3 regions of the Thalassolituus sp. ST750PaO-4 genome follow, and region 1 is predicted to be linked to each of the others. Evidence: predicted binding sites of a transcription regulator. Region 1 holds the regulator's gene; each other region holds the start of a gene.
What was found. The regulator FliA, encoded in region 1, starts transcription of late flagellar genes. The targets are predictions, from matches to a motif close to CTAAAGTTNNNNNNNNNNCNGCCGATA.
Positions count from the first base shown of each region.

Region 1 (6,430 bases):
GTGGTACTTTAATCCGGATTCCTGTACCTACACCGGGACGGGAATCAATATTAATAGTGCCATTCAGCTGAGAAATTTTTGTTTTAACAACATCCATACCGACACCACGGCCGGATACATCAGATATCTGCTCTTTGGTGGAAAAACCCGGCGCAAAAATCAGGTTAAAGCATTCGTTTTCGGTCAGACGATCAGCGGCATCCTGATCCATAACGCCTTTTTCTACCGCTTTCCGGCGCAGAACATCGGCATCCATACCGCCGCCATCGTCCTGAATAATCAGCAGAATATGGTCCCCTTCCTGCTCTGCAGAAAGAACAACAGTACCGACCCGTGGTTTACCATTTTTTTCACGCACGTCCGGCATTTCCACACCATGATCCACTGCATTTCGCACAAGGTGAACCAATGGATCGGCCAGAGCTTCGACCAGGTTTTTATCCAGATCCGTTTCTTCGCCGCGTAATTCCAGATTAATTTCTTTTTTCAGTTGGCGGGCAAGATCGCGGACAACCCGGGGAAAACGGCCAAATACTTTCTTGATTGGCTGCATCCGGGTTTTCATGACGGATGCCTGTAAATCACCGGTTACCACATCCAGATTAGCGACCGCCTTAGCCATCGACTCATCGGTACTTTTCAGTCCCAAACGAACCAGACGGTTACGAACCAGCACCAACTCGCCAACCATATTCATGATGTCGTCAAGACGTTTGGTATCCACACGTACCGTTGCTTCTGATGCGGCAGCATCTTTATCCTGACGTTTGCTTTCTTCAACCGCTGCCGGAGCCTTCGCAGCAGCCGGTTTTGCTTCTGTTTTTGGCGCAGGCTTAGCTTCTGCTTTTGCAGCTGGCTTGGTATCTGCAGCGGGCGTGACCGGAGGTTTTTCAGCTTCTGGTTTTTCCGCCGAGGCTGCAGGTGCTGACTCGGCGCCCGGGGCATTTGAATGCTTGCCTTTACCATGCAAACGATCAAGTAATTCTTCAAACTCCGAATCACTGATCAGATCATCCCCACCTGCGACATTAGCAGACGCAGCGACAGGCTCAGCCTCTGTTTTTTCTGGCTCTGCAGTTCCCGATGTCTGTGCACCAGCATGCTTACCTTTACCATGAATCTGATCAAGCAGTGCCTCAAATTCATCTTCGGTAATTTCGTCACTATTGTTATCTGTGCTGTCGGAGCCTATATCAAAGAAATCGTCATCTGCTGTTTCTGCCGCAGCTGCATTCGCTTTTTCTTCGTCCAGAGCATCCAGCAGTTGCTCGAATTCATCGTCTGTAATATCACCACTGTCTTCTGCCGGCGCTGTTTCTGAAGGACCGGACTCGCTGACAGGTTCCTCTGCGACAGAGTCAGTAGCAGCAGGTTCCGGATCGCTGCTCTGAACTTCATCTTCTGATTCAGGTAATGCCAGTTTATGCAGCCGCTCAATGAGTTCCGGGTCTGCTTCTTCAGGCGCAGCACCGGAGCGAACGCTTTCAAACATTTCGTTAACGCTGTCTAACGCCTGGAGTACCACATCCATAAGATCTGAATTGACAGTACGATGGCCGTTGCGCAGCGTATCGAAGACGTTTTCCGCTGCATGGCAGCAGTTCACCAGAGGATTAAGTTGCAGAAATCCAGCCCCACCTTTAACGGTATGAAAACCGCGAAAGATAGCATTCAGCAGGTCTTTATCATGTGGGCGTTGTTCAAGATCGACCAGTTGTTCAGAGAGCAGCTCAAGAATTTCTCCGGCTTCAACCAAAAAATCCTGGAGAATCTCTTCATCAGCATCGAAACTCATCCGTTAGCTCCTTTAAAAACCAAGACTGGACAGTAAGTCATCAACATCATCCTGGCTGGCAACTACGTCTTCACTGGACTTATTAATCTGCGGTCCCTCCGCAGCGATATTGGCGCCTTCCGTCGGCTTCTCTGCCGATTCCATATCGGCATGAACAATTCCGGTAATCGAATCCACGTTGCCGGCCATGGCAACAAGCTGTACCAGCCGGCTTTCTACGTCTGTTACCAGCGCAGCCACTTTGTGAATGACCTGACCGGTTAAATCCTGAAAATCCTGAGCCAGTACGATATCGGATAACTGTCCCTGCAAGCGCTGGGACTGACTCGCACTGTCAATCAGAAACTGATTAATGTCTTTGGTTAAAGCCCGGAATTCATCCGGCTTTAATTCTTTATTTAAAAACCGCTGCCACTCAACAGATAACGCTTTGGCCCGGTCATGAATGTCGGTTGCCAGCGGCATACCGGCATCAACCAGATCCATGGTGCGGTTGGCCGATTTATCCGTCATTTCCAGAACATAGGCCAGCTTATCCGTTGCATGGTCAATTTCCGATGCTGCACCGACAGAATCAACCCGCATATTTTTAATAGCTTCATGCAGGGCACGGGTCAGTCTGCCGATTTCGTTGTACAACGTGCGGTCTCTAACCTCATTGAGATTATTAACCAACGCTACCGCCTTACTGAGATCGCCAAGCTCCAGCTGCTTGAGCATGCTTTCTGCTAGGTTTTTGATTTCAGTGCCGACAGCGCTGTTATCGGTATCCAGATTGATCCCGGCCATCAAGTTGTCTTCCTGGTTAACCTTCGACACGTTCAAAGATCTTATCGATCTTTTCTTTCAGTACCGCAGCAGTAAAAGGTTTCACGACATAGCCGTTAACCCCTGCCTGAGCAGCGGCAACAATCTGGTCGCGCTTGGCTTCCGCTGTCACCATCAGTACCGGCAGACTTTTCAGGCGATCATCGGCTCTCACTTTCTTCAGTAAGTCGAGACCTGTCATGCCAGGCATGTTCCAGTCCGTCACTAAGAAGTCGAAATCACCATTCTGCAACATGGGAAGTGCTGTTGTGCCGTCGTCTGCTTCCTGAGTATTGGTAAACCCCAGATCACGCAACAGATTTTTGACGATTCGTCTCATCGTTGAGAAATCATCAACGATCAGAATTTTCATGTTTTTGTCCAAAACGACCTCCAGTAATCGACTCTCTATATTCCAAGTCGTTCCTAAGGTTTAGTGTAGACACAGTTATCGCTTTATCCAGAAACAAAGCGCTCAGAAAAGATTTTTTTCAATAACAGGAAGGAGTTAGGACAACCAGCCGCCAAGGCGGGCACGCAGACGATGAGCTGCCTGACTGTGCAGCTGACTGACCCTTGATTCGCTGACACCCAATACGGCGCCAATTTCTTTCAGGTTCAGTTCCTCGTCGTAGTACAGGGCGAGTACCAGCTGTTCCCTTTCGGGTAAATGACGGATAGCGTCGGCGAGTTGACGCTGAAAGGATTCACGTTCAATACCGTCCAGCGGATTGGGGGACTCTTCTTCAAAGACGTCGAAGCCTGACTCGCTCTTTTCAACAACCTCTTCAAAACTGAACAGCCGGCAGCCGGCGCTGTCTTTCAGGATGGCATGGTATTCATCCTGACTGATGCCCAGAAAACCGGCGACTTCGCTGTCTTCAGCATCACGGCCCTTTTCACTTTCAATCTGTTTAATGGCATCACTGATACGACGGGAATTACGGTGTACCGAGCGTGGTGCCCAGTCACCTTTACGGATCTCGTCCAGCATCGCGCCACGAATGCGGATACCGGCGTAGGTTTCGAAGCTGGCACCTTTACCGCCATCGTATTTGCGTGCCGCTTCCAGCAGACCAATCATGCCGGCCTGAATGAGATCGTCAAGCTGCACACTGTCAGGCAGACGGCCAATAAGGTGGTGTGCAATGCGCTTTACCAGCGTCGCATGATCACGTACCAGCTGTTCATAATCGTGTTTTTGTACGTCGGAATACACCAGACAACTTCCTACTGACACTCGTTATGCCCCGGCTTCCTGAACCAACCGATCTACAAAAAACTCCAGATGCCCCCGGGGTGTTGAAGGCAGTGGCCATGAATCCACTTTTTTAGCCAGTGCACGGAATGCTGTCGCCGCTTTGGAGCGCGGGTAGGCATCGATCACCGCTTTCTGGCGCTGCACGGCACGCTTAAGCGCATCGTCCTGAGGTATAGCGCCAACATACTGCATAGCCACTTCCAGGAAACGATCTGTCACTTTGGTAAGTTTGGCAAATAAAGCGTTTCCTTCCTGTGGTGTGCGGACCATGTTGGCAACAATGCGGAAACGGAACAGCCCATAGTCACGATTCAGAAGTTTGATCTGCGCATAGGCGTCGGTGATTGAGGTTGGTTCATCAGTGACCACCATCAGCACTTCCTGCGCGGCACGGACAAAACTCATCACACTGTCGGAAATTCCGGCCGCAGTATCAATAATCAGCACATCGATATCATCACCGATATCACTGAAGGCCTGAATCAGGCCGGCATGTTCAAGTGCGTTCAGCTGCGATAATTTTTGCGTACCAGAAGATGCCGGCACTACGCGGATACCTCCCGGCCCTTTAACCATTACGTCACGCAGATCACATTCACCCGCCAGAACATTTTCAATGGTTTTATTAGAGCTGATACCCAGCAGAATATCGATATTTGCCAACCCCAGATCCGCGTCAAGAACCACGACTCTGCGCCCCATCTCGGCCAGGGCGATAGCCAGATTGACCGAGACATTGCTCTTGCCGACACCACCTTTACCGCCGGTGACCGCGATGACCTGCACAGGATGCCTTGCCATTAGTCGTTATACTCCGTGTTGAATACTGGAATGCTGAGTGGCGAAGCTCATGGCTTCGGCGGCCTGCCAGCGGGTACGCGCCATGCGCGCCATCTGCTCCGCCAGTTTCACCAGTTTTTCAGCATCCGGATAATGCACATCATCGGGGATGTGCGGTCCATCAGTCACCAGGGTGACCGGCAGCTGGGTCAGCGCCGAGACACTCATGGCAGGCCCAAGGCTGAAACACTCATCCAGCTTGGTAAACACACAACCCGCCAAACCTGCCGCTTTAAAATGTTCATAGTTTTCCTGCAGGCAACGTCCCTGACTGGTCAGAGGTAATACCAGCAGCTTTTTCAGACGCGCTCCGGCCTGTTTAAGCATAGACAATTGCGCAGCAAAATGTGGATCCTGACTTGCCAGCCCGGCGCTATCAACCAACACCAGTTTTTTGTCACGTACACCATCAAGTGCCTTGTTCAGATCACCATTCACCGGCACAACATGCAGGGTTACCCCTAATATGCGGGCAAAGGTCCGCAGCTGATCATGCGCCGCTACGCGGTAATTATCGAGGGTGATCAAAGCCACCGATTCCGCTCCGTGGCGGATCACAAACTGTGCAGCCAGCTTGCCGATGGTGGTCGTTTTTCCCGCCCCTGTCGGGCCAACCAGTGCATAAATGCCACCACGATCAAGCAATCCATTCGGGGCTACCGGCAAGTCTGAAGCAATCAGCTTCAATGCTTTTTTCCAGGCGTCTTCGAGCGGTACATCGCCATCGATACGACTGGCTACACGATCCGCCCAGGCCGCCTCCAGCCCGACATCCTGACAGCGCTGCCACAATTGCGACTGCTGCCAGGTCAGTGGCCGGTGAGTATCCCAGGCACTGCCCTGATGGCTGACCATCCAGTCTTTCAGCTCACGTAATTCTCCGCTCATTTGCTGAATAACGCTGTTGTACCACTCGCCTTCCTGATCCGCGCGGCGACGCAACATGCTGTCTTCAGTGGCGTCGCGGCCGTTATCCGGGCCAGTTTTGCCCGAACCTGCCGGGGCGGCGCGACTGAAATCATCATTTTTCAGGCCACTCAATACCGCCGACAGCGATTCTGTGCTGGAAAGATCACTCTTTCCGGCAAACGCCATACGCTCTTCATAACGCTCATCACGTTTTTTCAGCGCCGGCTGTGGTTCACGGGATGCCGCTTTCGCCTCTTCCAGTTCCTGCTGCAGGCGCAGCTGGCGTTCGATTTCCGCCCGTTCCTGCTCATGGCCCGGCTGATAGTCCAGAGCGGCGACCACTTCAAATCCGTCCGCTACTTTCTTGCTCGACAGAATGACCGCATCCGCTCCCAGTTCCTGGGAGACCAGACGCAGTGCCAGCTGCATATTGGCTGCGGTGAAGCGTTTAACTTTCATAGTCAGCACTCATGATTCGTAAGGGCCTATTTGCCGCCAATACTGGCGACAATGGTAATACTCTTGTTGTCCGGAACTTCCTGATACGCCAGCACCTGCAGTTGCTCGATGCTGTTGCGTACAAACTGAGCCATCGCCGCACGCAGCTGGCTGGTTACCAGCAGCACCGCCGGATTGCCTGCCATTTCCTGCGCCTGCACTGCTTCGGCCAAAGAGCGTTGCAGGGTATCGGCCATTCCCGGTTCCAGCACCAGACCATATTGTCCGGCCTGTTGTCCGCTTTGCTGAAGGGTTTTAAGCAACAACTGTTCCAGCCCCGGATCCAGCGTCATAACCACCAGCTCATCCGCATTACCAAA
Region 1 is NZ_JABVCB010000013.1:860,629-867,058, reverse strand. Features, by position in the region: gene HUF18_RS19385 (chemotaxis protein CheA) at 1-1,795, opposite strand, end outside; gene HUF18_RS19380 (protein phosphatase CheZ) at 1,808-2,584, opposite strand; gene cheY (chemotaxis response regulator CheY) at 2,601-2,975, opposite strand; gene HUF18_RS19370 (RNA polymerase sigma factor FliA) at 3,111-3,842, opposite strand; gene HUF18_RS19365 (MinD/ParA family protein) at 3,846-4,664, opposite strand; gene flhF (flagellar biosynthesis protein FlhF) at 4,671-6,071, opposite strand; gene flhA (flagellar biosynthesis protein FlhA) at 6,098-6,430, opposite strand, start outside.

Region 2 (6,430 bases), on a different contig from region 1:
TTTCAGCTCAGTTTTTTACTCGCCAGCATCAGCTCAGGTCCTCTGAGTGCTGCCCTGATGCTGCTGTTGATAACCATGGCCAGTACCTTTCTGACACGCTGGCTAAGCATGCCACCACCAGGAAGTTTCTTTTTTATTCTGGTTGCCGCGTTGGCAAGCGTTCTGCCTCATGAAACGGAACAGATTTCACATAGACTGTTGCTGGTTGGCCTCGGCAGCGCGGGAGCCTGTATTCTTGCCCTGCTGTACAGTCTGCTGTTGCCAGCAGAAACAACACCACCAGTCAGCACCGTTGCCCCGGCACGCCGGATACTGGCCGAAGCCACGGTTATCGCCGTCTTTGTTGCAGCGTCATCGTTATTAGCCAACGCGCTACAGCTGCATAATCCGTACTGGGTACCCATTTCCTGCGCCGCGATTATTCAGGGCGCCAACTTTCGTTTGGTATGGCAACGGAAAATACACCGCGTCGTCGGCACCGCACTGGGATTGGGCATCGCCTGGCTGATTTTTGCCCTGCAGCCCAACGGCTGGATGCTGGTGCTGATTATTGGTTTGCTGAGTTTTTCGATTGAAGTTCTGGTGGTGCGTAATTACGGCATTGCTATGCTCTTTATTACGCCATTAACACTGCTTTTTGCCGAAATAACGGCGCTGCAAAGTCCGCTGGATACCCTTATGCTGGCGCGTTTCAGCGATATTTTACTGGGCAGTCTGATCGGTCTTATTGGTGGCTGGCTGATTCACCACCCACGTTATCTGGGTCGTATCAGCGCACAGCATAATCAGGATTGATGATCCTTTTTCACCGCCATTTCCGGTTGAACTAAGTACATTTCTTCCGGCGGATGAAAATACACATTCGCCGTGCAGCCGCTCAGCCATCCCAGCATGACCGCCAGAAATATCCGCCGCTGAAAATTATAAATAACCGGTTGAGAAAAATACGTCCGTAACTGTGCTATTCCGCTGAAAAATACCGACATCGTTATCCCTAACAAGCAGTCATTTCATGATATGCAGGCCATCATCAATAAGGCGCTACGCTAAAAATAAACTTATCAGTCTGACCATCAGCAAACAAGGGATTTATTGCGACATAAAATCACCAGCAGCATGCAGAAGTGTTCTGAAAACAGCTTCAAAAAGCCCATAAAAAAACCCGCCGTAGCGGGTTCTTTTTTGCGAAAAGCAACAGCGCCGGAATTAATCCAGGAAGCTACGGCCTTTTTTCGCAGCCGTGCGCAGACGCAGAGCGTTCAGCTTAATAAAGCCGGCCGCATCTTTCTGGTCGTAAGCACCGGCATCGTCTTCGAAAGTGGCGATTTTTTCATCGAACAGAGTGTCTTCTGAACGACGGCCAACCACAATCACGTTGCCTTTATACAGTTTTACGCGCACATCGCCGTTAACAACTTTCTGGGTTTCGTCGATAGCCGCCTGCAGCATTTTACGCTCAGGGCTCCACCAGTAACCGTTGTAGATCAGCTTGGCGTAACGTGGCATCAGTTCGTCTTTCAGGTGCGCCGCTTCACGATCCAGAGTGATGGATTCGATCGCACGGTGTGCTTTCAGCAGTACAGTACCGGCCGGAGTTTCGTAACAACCACGGGCTTTCATGCCCACGTAACGGTTTTCTACGATATCCACACGACCCACACCGTAAGCACCGGCCAGTTTGTTCAGCTCTTCCATAATGGTGGCCGGAGATTTTTCCACGCCATCGATGGCAACCGGGTCACCGTTTTTGAAGCTGATGGTGATGTAAGCCGCTTCGTCCGGAGCATTTTCCGGAGACACAGACCACAGCCACATATCTTCTTCCGGCTCATTCCATGGGTCTTCCAGGATGTCACCTTCGTAAGAGATGTGCAGCAGGTTAGCGTCCATAGAATACGGAGATTTCTTACCGGCTTTTTTCTCAACTTTAATGTCGTGCTTGTCGCAGTACGCCATCAGGGTTTCACGGGAAGTCAGATCCCATTCACGCCATGGAGCAATCACTTTTACGCCTGGTTTCAGGGCGTAGGCACCCAGTTCGAAACGCACCTGATCATTACCTTTACCGGTTGCACCGTGGGCAATGGCATCAGCGCCGGTGGCGTTGGCAATTTCGATCAGACGCTTGGCGATCAGCGGACGGGCAATCGAGGTACCCAGCAGGTATTCACCTTCGTAAATGGTGTTGGCGCGGAACATCGGGAATACGAAGTCACGGGCAAACTCTTCACGCAGGTCGTCGATGAAGATTTCTTTGATACCCAGAGCTTCAGCCTTGGCGCGTGCCGGTTCAACTTCTTCGCCCTGGCCCAGGTCAGCAGTAAAGGTTACGACTTCACACTTGTATTCTTCTTGCAGCCATTTGGCGATCACGGACGTATCCAGACCACCGGAATAGGCCAGCACCACTTTCTTGATGTCTGACATGGGTATTCTCCAGGATGATGATTGGCCGCACAGGGGGCAAACAGCCCGTACCGGCGGATAGCAATAACGAAAGGGGCGGTATTGTACTGATTGTGCACGGGATAGCCAACAGGCGTACCCAAAGGACAAAGAAAGAGCAGTAAAGAAAGAGGACTAAAAAGAGCAATAAAGAAAGCGCGGCGGGTATCAGTCGCCGCTGGCGGTAGTCTGGGTGCGGACCTTCGGTTTAAACAGCAGATTATCCGGTATCGGCATATCTTCCCGCTGTTCGATGCGGATGGTTACACGGCGGTTTTCGGCGCGTCCGGCGGCGGTTTTGTTGCTGGCCACCGGATAACGGTCACCATGAAAACGGGTGGTCACCATTTCCGGATCGATGCCCTGCTTTATAAAGTAACGTTCCACATCCTCAACCCGCGCCTTGGACGTCTGGCGGTTATCGTAACGGCGGCCAACGTTGTCAGAATGACCGTCCAGATACACGGCAAAAATGCGCGGATCATGCTTTATGTAAAAAATAATGCGGTCGAGAATTTTCATATCGGGGGCATCGATCTGCTCTTCACCACTGGCAAACAGCACCTTCGAGCGCGCCACCTGCCGGTAATTAACCGGCAGCAGCTGTTTTACACACTCCAGATAATCCAGATAAAACTGTGGAAACGACACCGCCGACAGGTGCACTTTTACAAAGCGGTTCTGATCGTAATAGGTTTTGTGGCTGATGGCAGGCCATTTGCCTTCCAGCAAGGCATGCAGAAACTGATTGGTGCGGGTGGCGTCCAGACTCAGATTCGGCGTGTCTTTTACAATCCGCGCCACACCCAGATCTTCGCTTTTTACTCCCGGCTGCCAGGGCGGTGGCAGGATACTGACCCGTGCCTGGCTGTACGACATCAGGTTCTTCAGGGTTTCGAGCTGAAAAGTAACGTCCTCGCCGGCCTCGTGATAGAACACCGCGCGGCCATACCCGGCCAGCGTCTGCTCAAAACGGCACTCAAATACCGAACCACTGACCGACCAGTCGGTAGTTTCAATGTCACCGCCGTAGTCCAGCGCCGCATCCGCCTGGCAGAAAGCGCTGAGCAACATGCAGCTTAAGGCAATTAGTTTGTGCATAGACATCCGGTTGAGGCTGTTAAATTCGGGGCTGTTCCTGAGTTATCGGCCAATTCCGAGAAAAATTAAGCGGTTAAAGGCTGCTTTCGGTACAATGCCCCATCAATTTTAGCTGAAGGTTGAAGAGCATGACTGACCGTTTGACCATTACCCGCCCCGACGACTGGCACCTGCACGTACGCGATGGCGCCGTGCTGCAACATACCGTGCCTGCCACCGCCCGGGTGATGGGCCGCGCCATCATCATGCCAAACCTGCAGCCACCGGTGATGAATGCCGAACAGGCACTGGAATACCGCGACCGCATCCTGTCGCGCGTACCGCAGGGCCTGACCTTTAACCCGTTAATGGTGCTGTACTTAACCGACAATACCACCCCGGAAATGATTACTGAAGCCAAGGCAGCCGGTAACATTGTAGCCGTTAAGCTGTATCCGGCCGGAGCGACCACTAACTCCGCTTCCGGTGTTACCGATCTCGGCAAGCTCGATGATATCGCCGCTGCGCTGGCCGAAAACGGCATGCCGCTGCTGGTGCACGGTGAAGTCACCCAGAACCACATCGACATATTCGACCGCGAAAAAGAATTCCTCGACACCATTCTGGCACCGCTGGTCAGCCGTCATCCGACCTTAAAAGTGGTGGTTGAACACATCACCACCAAAGACGCTGCCGAGTTTGTACAAAGCCAGGGCAGCAACGTTGCCGCCACCATCACCGTGCAGCATCTGGCCTACAACCGTAATCACATGCTGGTTGGCGGAATTAAGCCGCACTTCTACTGCCTGCCGATTCTGAAGCGCAACATTCACCAGCAGGCGCTGCAGGATGTGGTCGCCAGCGGCAACAGCAAATTCTTCCTCGGCACCGACAGTGCGCCACACGCCAAAGGCGCCAAAGAAAACGCCTGTGGTTGTGCCGGCTGTTTTACCGCCTACGCCGCCATTGAGCTGTATGCCGAAATCTTCGAAGACCTCGGTGCGCTGGATAAGCTGGAAGGCTTTGCCAGCCATTACGGCCCGGACTTCTACGGTCTGGCGCGTAACAGCGACGAAATTACCCTGATCAAACAAGACTGGCAGGCGCCGGCCGAACTGCCGTTTGGCAAAGATGTTATTGTGCCGCTGCGTGCCGGCGAAACCCTGCGCTGGAAACTGGAGTACTGAGGGTGAGTGAAGAGAAACAGGAAAAAACCATGATGGCACAGCGCTTCCGCGGATTTTTACCCGTGGTTGTCGATGTTGAAACCGGCGGCTTCGATGCCGAAACCGACGCCCTGTTGGAAATCGCCATGGTCACACTGCGCATGGATGAGGATGGCTATCTGCATCCGAATGAAACCCTGAGCGCCAATATTCATCCCTTTGATGGTGCCAACCTGCAGCAGGAAGCCCTCGATTTTACCGGCATCGATCCGTTCGACCCCGAACGCGATGCCGAATTTGAGATCGACGCCCTGACCGCCATGTTCCAGACCGTACGCCGCGAGATCAAAGCCAACGGCTGTAACCGCGCCGTACTGGTCGGCCATAACGCCCACTTCGATCATGGTTTCCTGCGTGCCGCCGTCGCCCGCAACGATATCAAGCGCGATCCGTTCCACCCGTTTTCGTCCTTCGATACCGCCTCCATTGCCGCACTGGCCCTCGGTCATACCGTGCTGGCCAAGTCGTGCAAAATGGCCGGCATCGATTTTGACAACAGCGCTGCGCACAGTGCCGCTTACGACACCTACAAAACCGCCGAACTGTTCTGCTTTATTATCAATCGCTACAAAGATCTGGGCGGCTGGCCACTGGCTGGCGCCGACCTGAGTGACGACAACGACTGACCACACGAAGACCCTTTATGGATTACCGTTTTTTCTACAATGAACGCCAGCTGCCCTGCGCACGCCTGTCGATGGACCACGAAGCCTTTGGCCTCTGGCTCACCGACGAACTGGGTGCCGATACCGAGCAGCTGAGCCGTCTGTTGCAGGCTGTCAGCAGTCTGGAACAAGGCCAACAGAGTGAATTTCAGTGGCAGGGGCGCGATTTCTTACTGCGTCTGACCCGTGACGATGCCGAAGTCATTGCCCTGGTACTGCTGCAGGATCATTCACTGGAGGAGCTGGAAGGCGAAGATCTGGAGTTTTACGACGCCGAATCCTTTGCCGCCTGTGGCCTCGACGACTTTAAAGAACTGCTCAGCGAATGGCAGGAGTTCCTGCTCGACTGAGCGTTATCGGCCTGCCCCATCCGGGGCAGGTGTTTTATCTGCGGCTGTCGCTGTTGTGTTTGCCTGACCCGGCACATTGCCAACCCCGTAACAGATTTCAGCAACCCCTACCGACAAACCAGCCTGACTCACCAACCTGACTCCCTCAACCTGCTGCCCTCATCTCCTTCGACGGCTTAACGATAGTCAGTAATCCTTTCTTTTAAAAAGTTCGATAGCTTTTGACTAAGGAACGTATTGCCACAACTAATTCGGCAAGCGTGCGCTTCTCCCCTAGTCTGTATCTGTACAGTCACTACCGGCACAGACTTCCACAACCTTCCACAATGGGAGCGCCGGCCAACCGGTCAATCAAGGAGATACTTATGAGTAACAGTAATCAGGGAAAGCCAGCAGGCACCTGCCCGGTCATGCATGGTGGTAACACCACGTCCGGCAACGACAATATGGCCTGGTGGCCCAACGCACTGAATCTGGACATCCTCCATCAGCACGACAGCAAGACCAATCCTCTGGGCGACGATTTCAACTACGCCGAAGAATTCAAAAAGCTCGATCTCGAAGCCCTGAAAAGCGACCTGAAAGCCCTGATGACCGACAGCCAGGACTGGTGGCCAGCCGACTGGGGCCATTACGGCGGCCTGATGATCCGTATGGCCTGGCA
Region 2 is NZ_JABVCB010000007.1:245,240-251,669, reverse strand. Features, by position in the region: gene HUF18_RS07030 (FUSC family protein) at 1-795, shown strand, start outside; gene HUF18_RS07025 (hypothetical protein) at 786-986, opposite strand; gene HUF18_RS07020 (argininosuccinate synthase) at 1,207-2,427, opposite strand; gene HUF18_RS07015 (flagellar protein MotY) at 2,614-3,546, opposite strand; gene pyrC (dihydroorotase) at 3,675-4,712, shown strand; gene rnt (ribonuclease T) at 4,745-5,377, shown strand; gene HUF18_RS07000 (UPF0231 family protein) at 5,395-5,766, shown strand; gene katG (catalase/peroxidase HPI) at 6,132-6,430, shown strand, end outside.
Region 2: HUF18_RS07015 (flagellar protein MotY) is a predicted target of FliA. The motif match lies at 3,590-3,616, and genes of this name have one in related genera.

Region 3 (6,430 bases), on a different contig from region 1:
TTAACGAGCAGGACACCATGTCGGCCGTCGCCGCGCTGCGTGGCCACCGCTATGAAGTGCTGAAACGCGAAGACAAGCCGACCAGTTCCAAGCCTGCTGCACCTTTTATTACCTCTACGCTGCAACAGGCTGCCAGTACGCGTCTGAGTTTCAGCGTTAAGAAAACCATGACGCTGGCGCAGCGCCTGTACGAAGCCGGTTACATCACTTACATGCGTACCGACTCGACCAACCTGAGTCAGGAAGCGGTCAGCAACGTGCGTGATTACATCAGCGATAAACTGGGCGAACAGTACCTGCCGGATGAGCCGCGCAGCTACAGCAGCAAAGAAGGCGCTCAGGAAGCGCACGAGGCCATCCGTCCTTCCGATGTCCGCCTGCGTGCAACCGATCTCAGTGCTATGGAACCGGATGCACAGCGTTTATACGATCTGATCTGGCGCCGCTTTGTTGCCTGTCAGATTAAAGATGCGCAATTCACCAGCACCAGCATCACCGTCAAAGCCGGCGAGTTTGAACTGAAAACCCGCGGCCGCGTTATGCGTTTTGACGGCCACCTGAAAGTATTGGCTGCGATGGGCAAAGGCGAAGATGACGTCCTGCTGCCGGATGTCAGCGAAGGCGACACCCTGCAGCTGGTCGAGCTGGAACCGAAGCAACATTTCACCAAACCGGCACCGCGTTTCTCGGAAGCGGCACTGGTTAAAGAACTGGAAAAACGCGGTATCGGCCGTCCTTCGACCTATGCCTCGATTATTTCCACCATTCAGGAGCGTGGTTACGTCAGCCTGAAAGGTCGTCGTTTTTACGCCGAAAAAATGGGCGACATTGTCACCAGCCGTCTGGTTGAGAACTTCGACGACCTGATGGACTTCGGCTTTACCGCCAGCATGGAAGAAAAACTCGACCATATTGCCGAAGGTGATATGAACTGGACCGACGTTCTGGATGAGTTTTATCAGGGCTTTCAGCAAAAGCTGGAAGTAGCTGAAGGCGAAGACGGCATGCGTCCGAATGATCCGGTTGATACCGACATTCCGTGTCCTACCTGTGGTCGCCATATGCAGATCCGCACGGGTTCTACCGGTGTATTCCTCGGTTGTTCCGGCTACAGCCTGCCACCGAAAGAACGCTGCACTCAAACGCTCAATCTGGTACCGGGCGATGAAGCAATCTCCGCCGATGAAGACGAAGAAGCAGAAAGCCGCCGCCTGATGGATAAGCGCCGTTGCAGCATCTGCGACAGCGCGATGGAAAGCTATCTGCTGGACGAAACCCGTAAGGTACATATCTGCGGTAATAACCCGGATTGCAGCGGCTTCGCCGTAGAAACCGGCCAGTTCAAGATTAAAGGCTATGACGGTCCAACGCTTGAATGCGATAAATGCGGCAGTGAAATGCAGCTGAAATCCGGTCGCTTCGGCAAATACTTTGGCTGTACAAACAGCGAATGTAAGAACACCCGCAAATTATTGAAGAGCGGCGAAGCGGCACCTCCGAAAATGGACGCGATTGCCATGCCGGAATTGAAATGTCAGAAAGTAGACGACACCTACGTTCTGCGTGACGGTGCAACCGGTTTATTCCTGGCGGCCAGCCAGTTCCCGAAAAAACGCGAAACCCGTGCACCACTGGTTGAAGAACTGCTTCCTCATCAGGCCGAACTGCCGCAGAAATACCATTTCCTGCTGGATGCTCCGCGTCAGGATCCGGAAGGCAATCCGGCCATCATCCGTTACAGCCGCAAAACCAAAGAGCAGTATGTAATGACTGAAAAAGACGGCAAAGCCACCAGCTGGTCGGCCTATTACGTCGATAATAAATGGGTTGAGCACGACAAGAAAAAAGCACCCGCCAAAAAGGCCGACAAAGCCTGATTCACACCAATGTCTGGGGAAAGTGTCGGTTAATTTGATACTTTTCCCGGATTTTTCCGCAAAATATTCATTGCTATGTTCGGATCTCCACTCAAGGAGAGACGACTATGCAATGGATAAAGCACGCACTATTTTCTGTCTGCCTGATTCTGGGCACCCTCAGCGTACAGGCAGCAGAAACCAGCAAGCCAGACGGTAATACGGTAAAAGCCGTTAATATCAACACCGCCACCGCGGAACAACTCAGCCAGCTTGACGGTATTGGTAAAGCGAAAGCGGAAGCCATTATTGTATACCGCCAACAACATGGTCAGTTTAAATCACTGGACGACATCACTCAGGTTAAAGGAATCGGCAAAGCCATCCTTGATAAAAACCGTTCCATGCTGGCACTGGAATAAAATATAAAAAACAGCGCATAAAAAGCGCACAAAAAAAGAGCCGCTATGCGGCTCTTTTTCTCAGATATTTTCTGTTTATCGGTCAGTCTGTTACCAAACAATTCCCCCACTCGCAGCGTACCAGCAGGTAGCTGTTATCCGGGCAACGGGCATCATACACCTCATGCGGCCAGGCATTTTTCAGCAGGTGAACTTCTGCACCGGAACAACCATTGCGCTTCGCCATTTTTTCTACCACATAAAAAGAGCGGCCATACACTTTTCCGGTTTTTTGCTCAACGGCCGCACGCTTTAAATTCAGATCCGTACCATCACGCTGTGAGCGTCGCTGTAAATTTACCAGTGATTCGTACACTTTATCCTGGCTGCGCAGGTCGCGTTCGCCCTGGTTATATTGTGATAACACCCGTAAACAGAGGTCTTCTTTATCACCACTGGCACTCAGCAATTCCTGCACTTCGGCCTCTGCCGTCTCAACCACCTGCCAGGTCAGGGCCATCGCCATGCGGGCACCGGTTTCAGTACGGTCATCGGTTACATGAATAATATCGTAGGCCAGTCCAAAATCGGCGCTCTCGACAAAGGCACCGTTACGCTGCCACCAGTTTTGCTTCGCGGTATAGGCTGCCTGCTTGGCTTTGGCGCTGACATCATCACAGGCATCGACCCAGGTGCGCAGTGTGGTATCGGTCTGCAGCGCGTAATAAACCGCCTCTCCGGTGGGTGACAGCTGAGTGCTGGAGCAGCCTTGTAACAGCGCCAGCGAAGCCAGGATCAGTCCAGATAAAATCCGCATGGTAATCATCCTTTTATTCAGAAATTGGTTCAGGTTGAGCACTGCTCTGCAGCCAGTTCAGCAGTTGCGTCTCATCGAAGGGCCAGTCAAGTTCGGCCCCGTTTTGTTCGTTCAGCAGCACCGGAATTCGCAAACCATAGCGTTCCACCAGCGCTTCTGTTTCAGCAATATCTTCGACATAAACATCGAGGGAAATCTGGCCGGCGACATTCACAATAACAGCTTGTGCCAAATCACACAGATGACAGGCCTCAGTGCCAAATAAAACCAGAGCCATCAGGCAGTTCCAGTAAAAACAGACAGGGGGAAGTATAGCGGTTAGCACCGGGGCATGACAAAAAGTCTGCCCCTGAGAAGCGGAGAAAGGAAAACTACGGTCGGGCTTTGTTACCAAGCAATGAGTTCAATCCCTCATGGAAAGACTTCCAGACCGGCAAACGCTCTTCTTCCGGCAACAACTGGTTTACCAGATCCTGCAAGGTCTGCGGCGCATCTGCCAGAGGGCTGGCTTTTTCCAGTGCAGCCATATAAGCATCCACATAAGACGCCAGCGGTGCTTTCAGCGATTCCAGCTCTGGTGTAGGTAACTGCGGCTGAACACTGGCATAGGCTTTGGTTGAGGTCGCAACCGTTTGCTGAGTCAGATTAAGACTCATCGCCGCCAGCTGGCTGCCATCAAAGCCAAGGTCCATTGCCTGTCCCAATGCCGCACCGATATCACCGGCAAAGAAACGCTCACTCAGTGACTGTACATCATCAAACAGGCCAGCCAGCGCCGTCCGCTCGGCATCACTCAGGCTGCCATTCACTTCCATACTCCAGTTTTGCTGAGCCGAAGCCTGCAGACTGAAAGCCGAATTACCCTGCCCATCCTGGCTGATTGACGTGCTGAGACTGCTGCCCTGAGAGAAACTTACCGTCACCCGGTCGCCTTCCTGGGTCAGGACCTGCAGAGACAACTCATTAGCCACGCTGAGCGAGCTTTTACTGGCAAGCAACGCCCGACTCTGTTCTGCCGGTCGGGCGAGCTGATCCAGACCGTCATCGACCAGCTGACGTCCAGCGGCAATCTGGCCTTTTAATTCGTCATCCAGCAGCCCCATACCGTCCAGCATCTCTGTTGCCTGGGCATAACCTTTGGCAATGCCTTCACGGGCGGCCTGCAGGCGCTGATCGATGCGGCTCTGATCTGCCCCCTGGGAACGCAGCTGGTTAATACCATTTTGTACATGGCGCAGGATGGCTGAAGCGGTTTCCTCCGGGCTCTGTTTTTTATCCAGCTGAACAACGCCGGGAAGTGCCTTAGCCAGGGATTCGGCGGCTGCACCCTGTTTTACATCGCTGGCAGAAGCTCCGGCCTTTTTACTGCCCTCAGGATTCTGGGTGCCGTAATTCCGGTATTGCGAGGGGGTAATTGTGATTGCCATATAGCCTCCGCTCAGACTGTGTTGCTGTTCTTTGGGTTATCGGCCAGAACAGCCGGAAATTGAACCCTGTGACAGTTTAGTCAGTAAACAAAAAAAGCCCGCAACTGGCGGGCTTTTTTTGTTTGCGCTAACAGGCTGATAAAAGTACAGGCCTGCAAGTCAGTAGCAGACAGCGCCCTGATGATAGTCGTAGCTGAAATCCAGTTTCCAGCAAACTTTATTACGCTCGATCTCATTCATGATGTGATCCGGGTGCTCATTCAGCAACTGCATGATTTTAAATGTTTTATACGCTGCATGCAGAGCATTCTGATCAAGGGCGATGACTTCTTCTTTACTCATAATTCCCTGATTGAGCAGGGCCTGACGCCATTCAGCAACGTCCTGAGTCTGCATCATGTGCTCAACCAAGGGTTGAATCAGTGATAATTTCTGCGTCTGGCTCATAACAAATCCTCCGAATAAAAACCCGATTACAATGGCTCAGGCACACGAAGAAAACCAGATCAAAAAATGAACACTATTATGACAATAAGTTAAAGATTCACGACGACTGAAAGCATTACCTTGCAAGAAAAGGCTAATCAGCCCGCTTCATAACTGTTTGCGCTGATTGCGGTACTCAACCGGTGTCTGGCTGGTCCAGCGTTTAAATGCCCTGTAGAAAGTACTCGGTTCAGAAAAACCGGTAAGGTAGACAATCTCGTCGATACTCTCATCGGTACCGGATAACAGACGTTTAGCCAGGTTGCAGCGGTAGTCTGCCAGCAACTGATTGAAGTTAGTGCCCGCTTCCGCCAGACGGGTACGTAATGTGCGGGATTTAATGTCCAGCCGCTCCGCGACATCTTCCAGACTGACCTGTCCCGTTTCCAGAATTTCGCCGAAGACCCTGTATACCCTGGTCACAATATCCTGACGCTCCAGCTTGGCCACATGCTCAATCGCCAGTTTTTCGTGCAGCTGCAGCAGTTCCGGCTCAGCATGGGAAGACGGCATATCCAGCAGCTGGGTATTGAAATAAATACGGTTGTCATCCTGTTCAAACAGAACCGGACAGGCAAAAATCCGCTCATGCTCCGTACTGTCAGCCGGTTTTTCATGGCTGAAATGAACGCAGGATGGCACAAAGGCATCATCGGTTACATAACGGAAGAAACGGATCAGGCCAAGCGCCATGCATTCATTCAGATGGCGCAGGCCGGCCACACGGTCGCTGGCACTCTCGACCAGAATATATGCCTGATCGCCTTCCGTGCCGGTACTGGCCTGGGAAGCATCGCTGAGCAGGCGCTGATAATTCAGTGCTCTTTTCAACCCCTCACCAAAGGTCGGACTGGACAGAAACAGGTACTGAAGCACCTGTCCCTTATATACAGGCATATGTTCGCCAAGATGCAGACCGATATCAGCATCCTGGCTGACCTCTTCCAGCACATGCCAAAAGATCAGCTGAGCTTCGTGTGGCGTGCGGATATTCCTGTCTGCCAGCAACTCAGGGGTAACCCCCAAACGCGCAAACACCGCATCCACATCCAACCCCATTTTCAGCATGGCCTGATGAGCCAGCTGGATCATGACGCCAGAGTCACGCAGTTCTGTCATTCCACCGGACATAAGTCGTTGAAATTCCTGATGAGTGTTGGCGAATTCTGCCAGATAAACAGGCCGCTGCAAGTCCTATTGACCAAACTGACGCAGCACACGAAGTGGCTGCGCCAATGGCCCTCTGCAAGCTGCCTCTATACTCCCCTTTCTCACCCTTGTCTGATCAGAATATTAATTAAGGACACCGTGGCCATGACTCAAGCTATACGCATGCAATTCAGTGCGACTCCGGGAACTCTGAGCCAATACGCCCGGGCGCTGCTGGCACGTGGCGCCGGCCAGCGTGATATACAGATGCCTGATATTGAAGCTCTGCTGGTT
Region 3 is NZ_JABVCB010000007.1:389,416-395,845, reverse strand. Features, by position in the region: gene topA (type I DNA topoisomerase) at 1-1,877, shown strand, start outside; gene HUF18_RS07645 (ComEA family DNA-binding protein) at 1,985-2,278, shown strand; gene HUF18_RS07640 (hypothetical protein) at 2,361-3,074, opposite strand; gene HUF18_RS07635 (glutaredoxin family protein) at 3,088-3,351, opposite strand; gene HUF18_RS07630 (DUF5610 domain-containing protein) at 3,446-4,501, opposite strand; gene HUF18_RS07625 (hypothetical protein) at 4,661-4,948, opposite strand; gene HUF18_RS07620 (AraC family transcriptional regulator) at 5,096-6,118, opposite strand; gene HUF18_RS07615 (MaoC family dehydratase) at 6,302-6,430, shown strand, end outside.
Region 3: HUF18_RS07630 (DUF5610 domain-containing protein) is a predicted target of FliA. The motif match lies at 4,539-4,565, and genes of this name have one in related genera.